4 regions of the Pseudoalteromonas simplex genome follow, and region 3 is predicted to be linked to each of the others. Evidence: predicted binding sites of a transcription regulator. Region 3 holds the regulator's gene; each other region holds the start of a gene.
What was found. The regulator FliA, encoded in region 3, starts transcription of late flagellar genes. The targets are predictions, from matches to a motif close to CTAAAGNTNNNNNNNNNNNNGCCGATA.
Positions count from the first base shown of each region.

Region 1: the regulator FliA is predicted to act here: its motif matches at 2,737-2,763, upstream of IRQ78_RS20075 (DUF5610 domain-containing protein).
Region 2: the regulator FliA is predicted to act here: its motif matches at 2,424-2,450, upstream of IRQ78_RS17600 (VC2046/SO_2500 family protein).
Region 4: the regulator FliA is predicted to act here: its motif matches at 2,122-2,148, upstream of IRQ78_RS14830 (DUF4402 domain-containing protein).

Region 1 covers NZ_JADILN010000020.1:19,739-23,932, forward strand. Annotated here, with positions in the region: gene IRQ78_RS20055 (thiol:disulfide interchange protein DsbA/DsbL) at 1-358, shown strand, start outside; gene IRQ78_RS20060 (thiol:disulfide interchange protein DsbA/DsbL) at 377-1,015, shown strand; gene IRQ78_RS20065 (DUF523 domain-containing protein) at 1,076-1,528, shown strand; gene trmA (tRNA (uridine(54)-C5)-methyltransferase TrmA) at 1,531-2,628, opposite strand; gene IRQ78_RS20075 (DUF5610 domain-containing protein) at 2,793-3,911, shown strand; gene murI (glutamate racemase) at 3,978-4,194, shown strand, end outside.
Region 2 covers NZ_JADILN010000012.1:10,795-14,988, forward strand. Annotated here, with positions in the region: gene cysK (cysteine synthase A) at 1-770, shown strand, start outside; gene IRQ78_RS17590 (hypothetical protein) at 925-1,365, shown strand; gene IRQ78_RS17595 (DUF6172 family protein) at 1,439-1,738, opposite strand; gene IRQ78_RS17600 (VC2046/SO_2500 family protein) at 1,874-2,389, opposite strand; tRNA gene IRQ78_RS17605 (tRNA-Tyr) at 2,502-2,586, shown strand; tRNA gene IRQ78_RS17610 (tRNA-Tyr) at 2,636-2,720, shown strand; gene IRQ78_RS17615 (M48 family metallopeptidase) at 2,833-3,513, opposite strand; gene IRQ78_RS17620 (ion channel) at 3,618-4,194, shown strand, end outside.
Region 3 covers NZ_JADILN010000007.1:38,371-42,564, forward strand. Annotated here, with positions in the region: gene flhF (flagellar biosynthesis protein FlhF) at 1-565, shown strand, start outside; gene IRQ78_RS14060 (MinD/ParA family ATP-binding protein) at 558-1,418, shown strand; gene IRQ78_RS14065 (RNA polymerase sigma factor FliA) at 1,445-2,155, shown strand; gene cheY (chemotaxis response regulator CheY) at 2,196-2,579, shown strand; gene IRQ78_RS14075 (protein phosphatase CheZ) at 2,597-3,364, shown strand; gene IRQ78_RS14080 (chemotaxis protein CheA) at 3,380-4,194, shown strand, end outside.
Region 4 covers NZ_JADILN010000008.1:29,120-33,313, reverse strand. Annotated here, with positions in the region: gene galU (UTP--glucose-1-phosphate uridylyltransferase GalU) at 1-468, shown strand, start outside; gene IRQ78_RS14840 (SPOR domain-containing protein) at 897-1,406, shown strand; gene IRQ78_RS14835 (SPOR domain-containing protein) at 1,480-2,088, shown strand; gene IRQ78_RS14830 (DUF4402 domain-containing protein) at 2,200-2,793, shown strand; gene IRQ78_RS14825 (DUF4402 domain-containing protein) at 2,813-3,280, shown strand; gene IRQ78_RS14820 (fimbria/pilus periplasmic chaperone) at 3,289-4,080, shown strand; gene IRQ78_RS14815 (hypothetical protein) at 4,101-4,194, shown strand, end outside.

The sequences.
Region 1 (4,194 bases), on a different contig from region 3:
AAGTAACTTAAGCTATGCCTACTTAATTGCTAAGCAACATGGCAAAGCAGAACAAGTAGCTGATCAAATCTTTAACAGTATCCATAGACAACGTGCCTTACTTAAAGACATGAAAGACGTTAAAGCACTACTTGCAACTAATGGTATTAGTAATGAAGTGTTTGATGCTGAAATTGCAAGCATGCCAGTGATTAGCGCTGAAAAAGCGATGCAAGATAAGCAGCAAAAATATTCAGACATGGGCGCCTTAACAGGTGTACCAACTTTTATCGTCAATGATAAATACAAAATTAATTTAAATACCATCAAGAGCCAGCAGATGCTTGATGAATTAGTCGAATTTTTATTAAAACAATAATTTTGGAGTAAAGAAGTAATGATCAAGTTAGTAAAAGCTGTATTAATGGCTGCCACGCTAGGTTTAGCGGCAAATGCCTCAGCTGCTCAATATGAAGAAGGTAAGCATTATGAAACGATTGATGCACGCGCTTCTAAAAAGCCAGAAGTAAAAGAGTTCTTCTCATTCTACTGCCCACACTGTAATAACTTCGAGCCAGTTGTGAAAGAGCTTAAAACACTTCTTAAAGATGGCGTTAAATTCAAAAAGAGCCATGTTGACTTTTCAGGTCCTCGTGACCCAGAAATTCAAACCATCTTAGCGCAAGGTTATGCGACGGCTAATGTGTTACCACAGAAAGACGCGTTAGTAGCCGCTGTGTTTAATCATATTCACGGTAAGCGTGCTCGTATTAACGAACTAGCTGATATGAAAGACATCTTTGTTTCACAAGGTGTATCGGCTGAAGATTTTGATAAGTACTACAACAGCTTTTCTGTACGTACTATGGCGTCTAAAATGAAACGCGACCAAGAATACTACCAACAAAAAGGTGCTTTAAAAGGCGTTCCAACTTTTATTGTTAATGGTAAATATCGCTTAATCTTAGGTGCGGACTCAGGCATCAGTGATGCAAAGAGCATGGCAGATTTAATTAACTACCTAGCTGATAAATAAGCTAATTAGTTAAATTTAATTCAAAGCTCCGTTCGCGGAGCTTTTTTATTAGTAAAGCAAATGCAAAAACTATTAGTTTCAAGCTGTTTGTTAGGAAACCCTGTTCGTTATGACGGGCAATCGCAAAACTTACTCCATCCTGGTTTAGAAACTCTTAAACAGCAAGGAAGGCTCGTTGCATTCTGCCCTGAAGTAGCTGGTGGCTTACCTACACCAAGGCCGCCTGCAGAAATCAAAGTGGGTAGAGTACTTACCAAAGATGCGCAAGATGTCACAGTGCAGTTTGCTGATGGCGCAGAACAAGCACTTAAACTTTGCAAAAAACAGGGCATTCGCTATGCGTTGTTAAAAGAATCAAGCCCGTCATGTGGTCGCAATACTATTTACGATGGTAGTCATTCAGGAAAGAAAATTTCAGGGATGGGGTTAACTGCAAAGCTGTTAACTGACAATGGTATAGCTGTATTCAGCGAGCAGCAGTTGCCAGCGCTATTTGCTGCGCTGGCAGAGTGATTTTATTTACGTTGTAAAAACACACCTGATTCAATGTGATGGGTGTAAGGGAATTGATCAAAAATTGCAAAACGTTTTACTTCATGGGTTTTGCATAAGTGATCAAGGTCACGTTCTAGGGTATCGGGATTACACGAGATATAAATAATGTTGTCGTAGTTCGCAACTAGGTCACAAGTTAGCGTGTCCATTCCAGCACGTGGTGGATCCACCAAGATTGTTTGGCAGTTATAGCTTTTCAGGTCTATGCCATCTAAACGAGAGAAGGTACGTTCGCCTTTCATTGCTTGAGTGAACTCTTCACTCGACATACGAATGATATCTAAGTTCTCAACCTTGTTTTGTGCAATATTGTATTGTGCTGAGTAAACCGATGATTTTGATATCTCAGTGGCTAATACCCGGTCGAATGAACCCGCAAGAGCAATCGAAAAGTTACCATTTCCACAATATAACTCCAGTAAGTCATTATTAAGGGGTTGGCAAAGCGCTTGTGCCCACTCTAGCATCTTGATGTTTACTTTCGCATTCGGTTGCGTAAAGCTATTTTCGACTTGCTGATAAATAAGCTCTTTACCGTTTACGTTTAAACGCTCGATAACATAGTCATTACCAATCACTTCTTTTTGCTTACGAGCACGGCCAATAAAATCAATCTTAAACTGTGTGCTCAGTTTTGCTTTAAGCTCTTTAATTGCTTGTAGCCACTGCTCATCTAGTTGTTTGTGATACAACAAGCTAACAAGGATCTCGCCACTTAAGCTTGAAAGGTAATCGATTTGAAACAGCTTACGGCGCAGAACTTCATTGTCTTTTAAGTTTTCGATCATCGCTTGCATCACTTCACCCACTAAAGGTGCTGCAGGGTCAAACTCATCTACGCGGATCTTTTCTTTAGTTTGTTGATCAAACATGATGTGAAACAGGTCTTCACCTTCATGCCAAACACGAAACTCTGCACGTTGGCGGTAATGAATAGGATCAGAGCCGAACACTTCTAATTTTTCGACCCCAAAACGTCGAAACTGTGAGGTGATGCGCTGCTCTTTTTCACTCAATTGTGCATCATATTGAGTTGTATCAATTTTTATAACCGCCATGGCTGATTACCTTTTATCTCTTAGCTTTATAACGGCGCTATTGTAGGGAGCGCTGAGGATTTGTCTAGTTTTGTTATTTATTTTAGTGTCGTTTTTTTATACAAAAAACTTAAGTTCTTTGGTTTTTGGCCGATAATGAGTTAACCATAACATGGAGTCGGATCATGAAAATTGGCAACCTAGGCTATATGCCTAATACAAATGTGAATAAATACAATGGTAAACAGGCTCTGCAGCAGCCTACCATTCAAAATCGTCAAGATAGTTATCAACAACGCGGTCGTGAGCTCGCGGCAAAAGTTCTTGATGATAAACTTGCTGAGGCACTTGGTTTACCTAAAGCCGAAGAGAAAAAAGATAAACCCTTGTTCGACTTTGAAGAGATCGTGAAAAACGTACTCGACTTTGTTGGCGGTGCACTTCGTAAAGCAAAAGCCGATGGTGCTGATGATGAAAAACTCAAAGGCATGCTAGGTGATGCACGTAAAGGTGTGCAAATGGGCATCGACGATGCGTATGATGAGCTTAAAGAGTCAGGTATTCTTAACGATGACATCGAAGAGGGTATCGAAAAGTCTAAAGAAGGTATCTTTAAAGGTATTGATGAATTAGAAGAAGACTTGTTCAATCCTAAACCTAATGCGGTTTCAGTTAGCCAAGCTCAATACATCAGTTTAAGTAATAACGCAGAGTACACTTTCACCACCGCTGAAGGTGACGAAGTAAGTATTAGCTTTGCTGATGCATACGAAAGTAAGTCTGCAAGCAGTTATAGCAAAAATGGCGACAACGAAGCCTTTGTCAGTGAGTCTTCGCAATCACGTGATTTATCATTCTCGATGTCGGTCAATGGTGATTTAAATGAGCAAGAGCAGCAAGCTATCAATGAATTGATGGAAGACTTGCAGAGTGTTAGCGAAACATTCTTCTCTGGTTCATTAGAAGAAGCCTTTGAACAAGCTAAAGAGCTGAACTTAGGTAACGAGCAACTAGTCGGCTTTACCATGGATCTAAAACAAACCAAAACAGTAGCAGCGATTAAAGGGTATGAAGAATATAAACCTGCTCCTGAAAAAGAAGTTGCTGAGAAAATAGCGCCATTTAATGACGATTTGAAACAGGCGTTTAATAAAGCGGGCGATATTGGTTTGCAAAATGAACTGGCTGGCATCTTACAATGGTTAAACCAAGATAAAGAAGAAGTCAGTAAGCTGGTGGATTATACCAAAGCAATGTTCGAACAAATGAATAAGCTACGCTCGGCAACAGAAGAAGAGGCATAGTCCTTTCTTTCTTTTTATAAAGCTGCATGGCAAACTGCTGATCTTTGATGATCCGAGGTAAGCAGTTTGTCAGTTCATATAATGGTGTTTGATTCTGGTATAGGTGGAACAACCGTACTTGAACAGATCCAAGCATTGATCCCAGATGCTGATTATAGTTATTTTATGGACAATGCTTTATTGCCCTATGGCGCGCAAAGTCAGCAAACGATCATAGCCCGCCTTTTAGCGCTACTACAGTTTATCGAGACAGCAAACTTACACGTTGATATTCTAGTTATTG
Region 2 (4,194 bases), on a different contig from region 3:
AGCCGACTTCAGGCAACACAGGTATTGCACTAGCATTTGTAGCGGCTTCTCGTGGCTACAAACTAACTCTAACTATGCCTAACACAATGAGCCTTGAGCGTCGTAAATTATTAAAAGCGTTAGGTGCTAACCTAGTTTTAACTGATGGCGCTAAAGGCATGAATGGCGCAATTCAAAAAGCAAAAGAAATTCAAGCAAGTGAGCCTGAAAAGTACATTCTTTTACAACAGTTCGAAAACCCAGCTAACCCAAAAATTCACTTTGAAACAACAGGTCCTGAAATCTTTGAAGCAATGGACGGAAAAATCGACATTTTCGTAGCAGGTGTTGGTACTGGTGGTACTATTACAGGTGTTAGCCGTTACCTCAAACTAGAGAAAGGCTTAAATGTACAATCGGTTGCTGTTGAACCAACTAACTCGCCAGTTATTAGCCAAACTTTAGCTGGTGAAGAAATTAAACCGGGCCCTCATAAAATCCAAGGTATCGGTGCAGGCTTTATCCCTGGCAACCTTGATTTAGAAGTTGTAGATGCTGCAGAGCAAGTATCAAATGAAGATGCCATTGCCATGGCTCATGAACTGATGAAAAACGAAGGCATTTTAGTGGGTATTTCTTCAGGTGCCGCAGTAGTTGCTGCAAAGCGCCTTGCTGAAAAACCTGAAAACGCAGACAAAAACATTGTGGTAATTTTACCAAGTGCAACTGAGCGTTACTTATCAAGCCCATTATTTGCTGAAGAGTTCAGCGATAAAGAGCTTGTTCAGTAATCACCAAGAATCTCTTAGTTTTTAAAAAGGATGCAAACATGCATCCTTTTTTATTATCCTAAATAAATAAAACTATTAATTTTACCGAGTTAACTTTACATCATGCTCATTTAGTCACACACTTTATTTTAAGTTCACTCGAAAAACTACAACAATGAAAAATATACTTTTAATTTTTATCCTTTTAAGTAGCAGCATTCTTTCCGGTTGCGGCTCTGAAGATGCACCAAAAGGTGAAAAAAACACCCCAGGTAATGTAGCGACCCTCTATTTTGATGCTTTGTATAACCAAAACGATTTAAATAAAGCGATGGAATACGCCACGCCGAAAATGGCGCGAATTATGAAATCTTATGGTACCGCTGGGCAGTTCGCTCGCAACTTAGTCAATATGCAATACGATGAAGTGGTGATTGAAGTCGATATGACTAACATGAGCTTGCGCGAACAGTATGGCGATAAAGCCAACATCAATTTGATTTTTACGGGTTATTTTAATGGTAAGAAAATTGATGATATGCGCAGTGTGAAAATGATGCGTAAAAAAGGCAATTGGTACATAGAAAAAATAAATGCCGATCCGTTTGCGCGATAATTGATTACTAAAACTAAAAAGGGCCTGATGGCCCTTTATTGTTTTAGAGTATTACTGCGAACTGATATTCGTATTACTCTTCGTCAAACTCTTGATGTTGACGTTGTGCAGGACGCGCTAAGATTTCAACATAAAACGATGTAAGCTCTTTTGCTTCAATATCGCTAATACATTTATTAATCTCTGCCACGTGAACGACATTGGCCTCATCCGCTGATTCACCAAACTTACAGTCAAACGCCCAATAGTCGGCACCTGCTGGGAGTGTTTTATTACGCTCACGTTTCAAGTATTTTTTTACTTCGTGCTTGGCTGCATCAACCATACGAGGGTATTTAATTTTCTCGTGGTTTAGCGTGAATGTTTTCTTCATTATAGTCCTAGTAACTTGGTTCAATGACAATGGCATTAAGCCATAGACTGCTATTATAACAAGCGCATCTTAATTTAGCTGTACTTTTTATTAAGTTTATTCATAGTCTATGACAATTCGATTAAGCCTCGAATGCTAAGCTGTCGCCAAATGCAGAGGTTGATGTATCGCCTCATTAGTAAGACTATCATAAAATGCGGCAGCGTCGATTTGTGGGCGCTCAACGGGTTTGTTTTTTTCATAAAAGCGTTTTCTAACTGCTGGCTCACAGTTATCAATCACTTCTAGCGGCACATGTTGCTTATCATCACGAACATTCAAAGGCTCTGGATTTAAGCAATGACGTAATTTTATATCTGATAAACCACCTTGCAATAGTCTAAATGCATTTTCTTGCCCAATTAGCATATCAAACTGTTCGGGAGCTAATGGTTGTGTAGGGCCAGCACCTAATTCAGTACGCAGAGCAGACTCAGATACTTCAGGATTGCTTAATTCAGTTTTTGGTAGGTGGAACTGGCTAAAATCGAGCGCATCATGAGAAAGCATTGCGAGTAATAAAGCAAACTCTCCAGAGCGGTGCTCGTGAACACTTTTATTTAGACGATTATCGAGTTGACTCTCTGTGAGCAACAAACCATCAATTTGCATAGTCTTTAGCCAAATAGTTTCTTGATTAACCAGTTATCGGCATTTATGCATTTTTCTTTAGTTTTTTTCTTTACTTAAATAATCAGTTTGCTATTATCAGCGCCGTTGCATTGGAGGGGTTCCCGAGCGGCCAAAGGGATCAGACTGTAAATCTGACGGCTCAGCCTTCGCTGGTTCGAATCCAGCTCCCTCCACCACTTTTCTTCTCAGTGAAGTGGGGCCAAATGCAATAGTAAAAATTTGTGTGGAGGGGTTCCCGAGCGGCCAAAGGGATCAGACTGTAAATCTGACGGCTCAGCCTTCGCTGGTTCGAATCCAGCTCCCTCCACCACTCTTACTCTTTCTAGCTTTACTCTTTCTAGCTTTACTCTTTCTAGCTTTACTCTTTCTAGCTTTACTCTTTCTAGCTTTACTCTTTCTAGCTTTACTCTCGCTAACTTAATCTACCAACTCAAACTGCTCCCATTCGCTTTTAACCATTGCTCTGCTTTTTTATAGTCTGGATAAAACTGGCTCACACGTTGCCAAAACTTAGCGCTATGATTCATATGTAAAAGATGCGCAAGCTCATGGACAACTACATAATCAATCACCCAGGTTGGCGCACTTGCTAAATGCAAATTAAAAGTCAGCTCACGGCGTTTGTTACAACTGCCCCAGCGACGTTTATAATGTTGAATTTTAAGCTTTGTAGGCAACGTCTCAGACATTTGCAAGCAGTAATCATGCACTCGCATTTCGATATAGCTCTCAAGCTTTTCATGCATAAACTGCTCAAGCAAAGCGAGGTAGTTAGCCTCTTGATGTTTGACACGTGATGATATTAGTAAGGTAAGCTGAGGCCGCGCATCTTGTTGCCAAGTGTTTTTCGGGCCTGTGCCGAATACTATTGGGACGTTTTGCCCAAACAACTTAATAGTGGCGTTTACTAATGGCAATTGGCGACGCTCAGCTTGCATAGATTGCTTTGCTATTTGTTCAGCGACCCAATCTTGCTTAGTGTTTAGCCAGGCATCTATTTCAGTTTGTGGAACATAAAAAGGCGCATACACAGTGAGTTTCTGCTCAGCAACTTTAATTGCCACGGTTGTTCTGCGTTTACTGCGCTTTAGGGTGTAATCCAACAAAAGTAAGCCAATTCAATTAATAAAAAAATGAGAGATTCCATTTTACCCTGCTAAATAGCTGCTAATCTATAAAGATGACTCACAAATAAGTTTTCATCCTTATGCCTGACAAACCATGTTGTAGTTATACCTCACCAACAGGTAACAAGTGCCAAGAAACAGATATGGGCTCTGGATTTTGCTTTTGGCATGATAGTAAATTTGATAAATCAGGGCTAGATCTAACCCAAAAATTAGAACGCTATGCCAAAAAAGGAGGCTTACTAGAAGGGTTACAATTAAAGCGAGCAAATCTTTCTGGGCTTAACTTAATCAAACAGGATGATGAAGAGGGCTATAACCTTTCTTACTGCAACTTCTATCGAGCAAATTTAACGGGCGCTCATTTATTTAATAATAAGATTGCTAATGCCTCACTAATGAAAGCTAACCTTCACAGTGCTAGTTTGCATTACTGTGACTTAAGAAATACCAACTTATTAGGTATCAAACTCAACGACAGCAGAATTGATAATATCGAGCTAGGCGACCAATTACTGCAAGAAACGGCGGCCATTAAAGCCCGCAAGAATAAGCACAACTCAGAAGCACGAGACTTATTCGAACAATCTGAAGAAATATACCGTAATTTAAGAAAAGCTTCTGAAAATCAAGGACTATTTGAGCTTGCCGGTAACT
Region 3 (4,194 bases):
TAAAGTGGCGTTGATCACCACTGATACATATAGAATTGGTGCCTACGAACAATTGGCTACTTATGGTCGTATTATTGGCTGTGGTGTTAAGCAGGTAAAAGATGCGAATGAATTAGCTGAAGTGCTATACCATTTACGTAATAAGCGTCTAGTATTAATAGATACAGCGGGTATGAGCCAACGTGATTTACGTTTAACTGAGCAATTAAACACCCTAATGCGTAATCAGCGTGTTGATATTCGTAGTTATTTAGTATTAAGTGCGACAGCACAGATAAATGTGTTGCAAGAAACCGTAAGACACTTTAAAAAGGTTCATCTAAGTGGCTGTATCTTCACTAAATTGGATGAATCTTTAAGTTTAGGTGAGATTATTAGTATAGCGATTCAAAATCGCCTGCCAATAGGGTATCTTACTAACGGTCAGCGTGTTCCTGAAGATATTCGCGTAGCGAATGCTGAAAAACTAGTGAAAAAAGCTGAACAATTGTATTTAAAACGAGCAAAAGCACAACATTCACGACGTCAAGCAGTAGCGTCGAACACAGTAGGGATGTATGATTAACACAGTATTAGATCAAGCAAGCGGCCTGCGCAAAATGAATCAAAATAATAATAGTGGCGTTAAAGTTATCGCTGTGACTGGCGGTAAAGGTGGTGTGGGTAAAACCAACGTTTCACTCAATACCGCAATCGCATTAGGGCAGCAAGGAAATCGTGTATTAGTACTAGATGCCGATTTAGGTTTGGCAAACTGTGACGTGATGCTTGGCCTTCGTGTTGAACGTAACTTATCTCATGTTTTGTCAGGCGAGTGTGAGCTTGACGAAATTCTCGTTGAAGGTCCTGCAGGTATAAAAATTGTACCAGCGACGTCTGGTTCGCAAAGCATGGTGGAATTAACACCATCTGAGCATGCAGGTCTTATTCGCGCTTTTAGCGAGTTAAACACCGAGTTTGATATTTTAATTGTCGATACCGCCGCAGGTATTTCTGACATGGTATTAAGCTTTTCTCGTGCAGCCCAAGATGTTGTTGTGGTTGTATGTGATGAACCTACCTCAATTACCGATGCTTATGCGCTTATTAAAGTCCTTAGCCGTGAGCATGGCGTATATAAATTTAAAATTGTTGCTAATATGGTGCGCAGTTTGCGTGAAGGGCAAGAATTATTTGCTAAACTTTCAAAAGTAACGGATCGCTTTTTAGACGTTTCAATGGAGTTGGTAGCTACCATTCCTTATGACGAGAACATGCGTAAATCTACGCGACGCCAAAAGGTGATTGTTGAATTATTTCCAAACTCACCAGCTGCGGTGGCGTTTAAAACATTAGCAACAAAAGCAGTTAAGTGGCCGATCCCTAATCAACCTTCTGGCCATTTAGAATTTTTCATTGAAAAACTAGTAAACGGCTAACTATGACAACATCGGTGAATAAAGCGATGGGATATCAATCAGCACAAAACTTAAATGCGATTGTTGAAAAACATGCCTCTTTAGTTAAAAAAGTGGCGTGCCATCTAATTGCTCGTTTACCTGCCAGTGTCCAACTCGATGATTTAATTCAATCAGGCATGATAGGCCTAATTGAAGCATCAAAAAACTTTGATGCTAGCAAAGGGGCTAGTTTCGAAACTTTCGCTGGAATTCGTATTCGTGGTGCGATGTTAGACGAAATTCGTAGAGGTGACTGGGCACCACGCTCAGTTCACCGAAATGCTCGCCTTGTGGCTGAAACCATTTCCGAATTAGAAAGCACGCTAAATCGTGAACCTAAAGATACAGAAGTCGCTGAAAAACTTGATATAACGCTCGATGAGTACCATCATATTCTACATGATGTAAATTCTAGTAAAGTATTAGGTATAGAGGACTTAGGCGTTGATGAAGACGTCATTACACCTGTAGGTCAGGATTTAGGACTAGACAAACCGTTTAATAACGTTAAAAATGAGCGGTTTAACCAGTCTCTATTAACGGCTATCCAATCGTTACCAGAAAGAGATGCACTTGTTTTGTCTTTGTACTACAACGACGAAATGAACTTAAAAGAAATAGGACACATACTCGATGTTAGTGAATCGCGTGTGAGTCAGATACATGGTCAGGCGATGATTAAGCTCAAAGCAAAAATCAATGACTGGATTAATTAGTAGTAAGTAAATATAGGTTCAAACCTCACCGGAGGATGTTTTGGATAAAAACATGAAAATTCTTGTTGTTGATGATTTTTCTACAATGAGACGTATCATTAAAAATCTATTAAGGGATTTAGGTTTTACCAATGTGCAGGAAGCTGACGATGGGTCAACAGCATTGCCAATGCTACAAAATCAAGAATTTGATTTTGTTGTAACAGATTGGAACATGCCAGGTATGCAAGGCATTGATTTGTTAAGAGCAATTCGTGCTGATGATAGCCTTAAGCATATTCCTGTATTAATGGTGACAGCTGAAGCGAAAAAAGAACAAATTGTTGCTGCTGCTCAAGCGGGTGTTAATGGCTATATCGTTAAACCATTCACTGCTGCGACACTTAAAACCAAATTGGAAAAAGTGTTTGAACGTTTAGGTTAATCTAAGGGGAGAGGCTTATGTCAGCACTAGCTGCGCCTCAAATAAGTTTAGAGCAAGCTCGTCAACTTGTTGAGTTTCTTGAAAATGGTGAACAAGAAAAAGCTGATCAGCTGATACTTGAAACAGCATCAAAAGAACAATCAGAGCTGTTTGCTGAAATCGGTAAACTGACGCGACAATTACATGAAGCGTTAAAAAACTTTGATCTAGATACTCGTCTTTCAGATTTAACTACCGATGCGATCCCAGACGCTAAGCAGCGCTTAAATTATGTTATGGAAATGACAGAAAGCGCCGCTAACAAAACCATGGATGCAGTTGAAGCTAGTTTACCTATAGCGCAACAACTTGCAGATGAAATAGCGACGATTAAACCAACGTGGGATCGTTTAATGAGCCGAGAAATAGAGCTCGGTGAGTTTAAAAAGCTATGTCATAGCTTAGATAATTTTATGAATAACTCGCATACTAAAACCGATGAGCTACAGGGCTTGATGACCAATGTGCTGATGGCACAGGACTATCAAGATTTGACGGGGCAAGTAATCCGTCGCGTCATTGAGTTAGTGCGAGAAGTAGAAGACAGTTTAATTAATCTCTTAACTGTGTTTGGCAGTCAAGAAGATGGTCATCAACAACAAGAAAAACAGGCCATAGAAAAAGCACCTGCAACAAGTGATACACTAGCAGGTCCTGAAGGGCCGATTATTGATAAAGACTCTCGTGATGATGTTGTCTCAGGACAAGATGAAGTCGATGATCTATTATCAAGTCTGGGCTTCTAAGAGGAGAGTAGCTGCATGAGCTTTGAAGTCGATGAAGATATTTTACAGGATTTCCTTGTTGAGGCAGGAGAAATCTTAGAGCTTTTGTCAGAGCAATTAGTTGAGCTTGAGAACAATCCCGAAGACAAAGATCTCTTAAACGCCATTTTTAGAGGCTTCCACACTGTCAAAGGCGGTGCAGGCTTTTTAAGCATGACTGAACTTGTTGATGCGTGTCACGGTGCAGAGAATGTTTTCGATTTATTACGCCAAGGTGTTCGCAGTGTCACTCCTGAGCTTATGGATGTTATTTTACAAGCTCTGGATACCATCAACGAAATGTTCGCAACGATTCAAAATCGTGAGCAACCAGAGCCTGCAGATCCTGCGCTTCTAGACGTTCTTCATAAATTAAGCCAACCACCTACAGCGGAAGAGCTTGCAGGTGAAGATGTATCAGTAGCAGACGATGTAGCAGTTGCACCTGAAGAACCTGCTGTTGAAGAGGCTGTTGTTGATGCACCTGAAGTAACAGCTAACACGGCAGCAGACAATATTGATGAAGATGATCCATTTGCGTTTGATATGTTGTTTGATGGCGGCGGTCTTGCTGATAGTAAGGCAGAACCACAGAATATTGATGAAATTACTGAAGATGAGTTTGAAAGCCTCCTCGATGAATTACATGGTAAAGGTCAAGGGCCGGCAGCGGCTGCTCCTGAAGCTATTAGCAGTGATAGTGATGACATCACCGATGATGAATTCGACAGTTTATTAGACGAATTACATGGTGTTGGTAATTTTGGTGAAGTAAAACAAGAAAATATAGCCAAACCTGAAACAGTAAAATC
Region 4 (4,194 bases), on a different contig from region 3:
CTTAAAAAAGATAACTTAGCTGAAATGATCCAGCGTTTTGAAACCACCGGTGAGAGCCAAATTATGGTTGAGCCTGTGCCGCAAAACGAAGTAGACAAGTTCGGTGTAGTAGACTTAGGTGATGTAACAATCAATCAAGGTGAAAGCGCCGCAATTTTGAATATGGTTGAAAAGCCTCCTATTGATCAAGCTCCATCAAATCTTGCTGTTGTGGGTCGCTATGTACTGAGCAAAAATATTTGGCCATTACTTGCAAAAACTCCAGCTGGGGCAGGTGATGAAATTCAATTAACAGATGCCATAGCCATGCTAATGGAAAAAGAAACGGTTGATGCATACTCTATGAAAGGTAAAAGCCATGACTGTGGTAGCAAAATTGGTTATTTAAAAGCCATCGTTGAATTTGCTTTACGACGTGAGGAATTCAAAGATGAATTGAGCGACTTCATAAAGTCGTTGGTTAAATAACCAATTCTATTTACTTAGTAATAAATTATGTTAAAAAAGTGCCTATATGGCACTTTTTTGTTATTTACAAGCAGCTGACAATTGTTGATTATTAACAAATTAGGGACTTTTCTGATATACCTTTGTCTTATAGGGTTGTTAAGATGAGTATGGTGATTAATTGCTCTAATTCAGTTAGTTAACTGAGTAATGAAAAGCATTAATAATTTTGCTGCAAATTGTTTATGTTATAAAGCTACTTTTTACTAACAACATGATTTGCAGCGAATTAAAGCACTAAACTGAAATTATAATAAAAACATAATGTTAGTGTTTATTTTCAATATCTTAAATTATCTTTTAGCTTTTGATGTACAGGTAAGTACTAACAGATAGTCTTCTTCAAAGTAAGAAGCAATTTTTTAACGGTACGTTTAAGAATCCTGATTATGAAAGATTACTTCAAGCCTTTTCGCTGCAGTATATACCTAATGGTGTTATTAACTGTTTCTGGTTGCAGTAATGAGCTGCTGCTAAGCTCTACCGTTAATTCTATGCAAAGTTTTGCACTTCGCTTAATCGATCCTATTTTTCAAATTAATGTAAAAACTAGTTCTGAGCTTCAATCAACGGCTACACAAAAAAATACCCTAGCCACTGCTGCTATATTAGCACCTACAAAACCTAATTATACTTTTGCGTTACAGTTAGCATCAGTTAGCTCTGAGACCGCAATAGAAGTCACCTTTCATAAAATGGCAAAACAAGCGCCTAGTATTTTTCAAGGTAAACCAATTTTGAATGTTGAAGTTGCAGACGTGCATGATAGAACTTTCTACCGCTTAAAGTTTGGAGGCTATAAGTATTTAAAAAATGCGAAAGCTGACTGCGCGGCTATTAAGCGACAAGGTATTGATTGTTGGGTTAGTAAATACACAGATAATCGAATTTATTTTTAGCGTCAAATATTCACTCTAAAGGTGGCATTTTTATTGCTAAGATTTAAGTCTGTTTTTTAGAATTGACGTCACCATGCATTTTTCTATTTTCTCTAAATATTTATTGTTAACCATCTGCTTAACTGCTTTAACAGCATGTATGATGAGCCAAGAACAAAGCCAGCCTGTTTATACTGAACAGCAGGTACAGCAATTTGCTGCCGAGTGGCAAAATCAACAGCCTAGCATTGAACGTCTTGCTGCAATGGAAAAAGACCTTGCGTTGTTAATCGAGGTACTTTCGGCTAATAGTGATTTAACTGCACAACCATCGGCATTTGAGCCGCAAAATGATGTGATCTATCACCAAAGTGAGCAAATACAATCTCAGCAATCATCATCAATCGACTCATTAGAAACGATTATTGCTGCAAACAAAGCAGCAGAAGCAGGTGTGCAATTAGGTTTATATTTAACGCCGAAAAAGGTCAGACATCAGGTCTTGAACCTTAAACGTGATTATCCTGCTGTTTTAAATGACCTAGATTTTCGCTTTAAAACTCGTGAGCAAAAAGGGGTAACCTTGTATGGATTACGAGCAGGTCCATTTGCAAATTATACTCAGGCGACAGCTTTTTGTGAGATAGCCAAAAGAATGGGGCAAACTTGTGTGACAGCCCCTTTTATTGGGGAGATGCTATAAGTATCTTTCCTCTTGGAAATTAGGGGATTAACCTTAAAGTATTTGTTCTAGAGGTCGATAAAGCTTAAGATACAGCAAAATGGCTTAGCCATTTATTTATAAGGACTTAATATGAAATTACCTCTTTCTTTAATTGCATGCTCATTAGCATTTTCTGCTTTTTATTCTTATGCCACTACTGAATCTTTCAGTGCAACAGTAAAGGTTCAAAACTCAGTTGTTTTAACAAAAGGGAATGATCTAAATTTTGGTACTATTCGTGCCGTAGCCGATCCTTCAGGTGCTGCGCAAGCTGTTTTAACAATTAACCCAGAACCTGATGCAAGCCCTGTTTCAACAAGAACAGATGCATCTCCTGCGATTATTTCAATTATTGAGCAAGGGTCTCCTGCTTCATTTACGGTATCGGAAGCGGTGCCAAATGCGCGTTTGTCGATTACTGATCCTACTGCTAATACTTTAGCTTCTGATGGACAAGGTTTAAATGAGCCAAACTTTATTGTTGATGAATGGAAGTATTTTATTACTTCAGGCCCAAATGCAAATGCTTATTACCTTCCAGGCAGCCCAAATTTAACAGCAGATGCAGACGGCAGTGTTGAGTTTAACATTGGTGCCAATTTATCTACCTCAAATTCGGCGTCATCTGAGCCTTATCGTGATGTTGAGTATACCGGCACTTTCCAATTAGAAGTTGCTTACTAATAATACTAGGTAATTAGTCATGCGCTTTTTGCTTTTAGCTACTGTTTTATTTTGTGTGTTCTCAACACCCTTACAGGCTGCGAGCACAGAGCAACAAGCGCTTGATTTTGGTACTCTAGTTATTCTAGCTAATACAAATACCAGCTCTGTAATCGTCAAAGATGATGGCAGTATCAATACGCAGGGCTCGGTTTATGTTCTTAAAAATGGCCGCCCTGCAGAATTATTACTTACTGACTTTCCAGCTAGAACTCAGCTAACTATGAATCTAGTTGCCCCAGTTGACTTAACACATGATATCGATGGCAACTCGAGTGCTGGATTTTCTGTACGCCTTAATGGTTTTCCTAAATATGTGATTACCAATGAATTTGGTGAAGCAAAAGTATTTATTGGCGGTATTTTAACGACAGACCGTAGCGCTAAACCATACGCTGATGGTCAGTATTCTTCTACAACTTATTTAGAAATATCAGTCGATTACTAAGGATAGATATGTTCGCAAAACGTCTTTTATGTGGACTTCTTTTTGTTTTTTTCAGTCAATATGCAACGGCAAACTTACTTATTTCACCAACGCGGGTTTCATTTGATGAGCGCCAACGAAGCGCAAAAGTCACCGTCATTAATAGCTCAGAAGAGTACCGTACATACCGCGTGGTATGGAGCGAAAAATTAGCGCTACCTGGTGGGGGCTATCAAACATTGAGTGAGCCAGTAACCACGAGCCTTTCTCCTATGGCACGCTTATCACCAAAGCAAATTCGCTTAGCACCTGGCGAAAGGCAAACGATTAAAATAGCAATTAGAAAGCCTAAGGATTTGGCTAAAGGGGAATATCGTTCCCATTTACTATTTCAAGCCTTACCAAATGAAGATAAGGCAGCTAAGGCTGGACTTAAAGTGAATATGATTTTGAGTTTTAGTATTCCAGTTGTATATCGTGAACAAGGTGAGCTGCCAAAAGTTGCATTTCAAACTGCAGAAATAGTTGAAGATTCGGTAAACAAAAAACCAAAAATTGCCGTTAAATTAACTGAACAACAAGGTTTTAGTAGTTACGGTCGACTTAGCGCGTATGTTACTAATTCTGCAGGTAAACAAGAAAAAATCGCAGAAATCGGGAATCTAAGCCTATACCCTGAAATTGAACAAGCGACTGTGTTGTTAGATTTATTCTCTGGTAAACAGTTGCCAAAACAAGGGAACATTGAGCTTAAATATCAAGGTGCCGATGAGTATGAAGGCGTCGATTTTGGCTCATATTCATTGCCTATTCGACATTAAGGATTAATGCGAAAACATTTATGAATCGCTTATTTGCGATAGGGCTTATACTATTAAGTCCTATCAGCGTTGCTAATTCGACTGTGAGTACAGAGGATGTACTAGCTAGAGTCA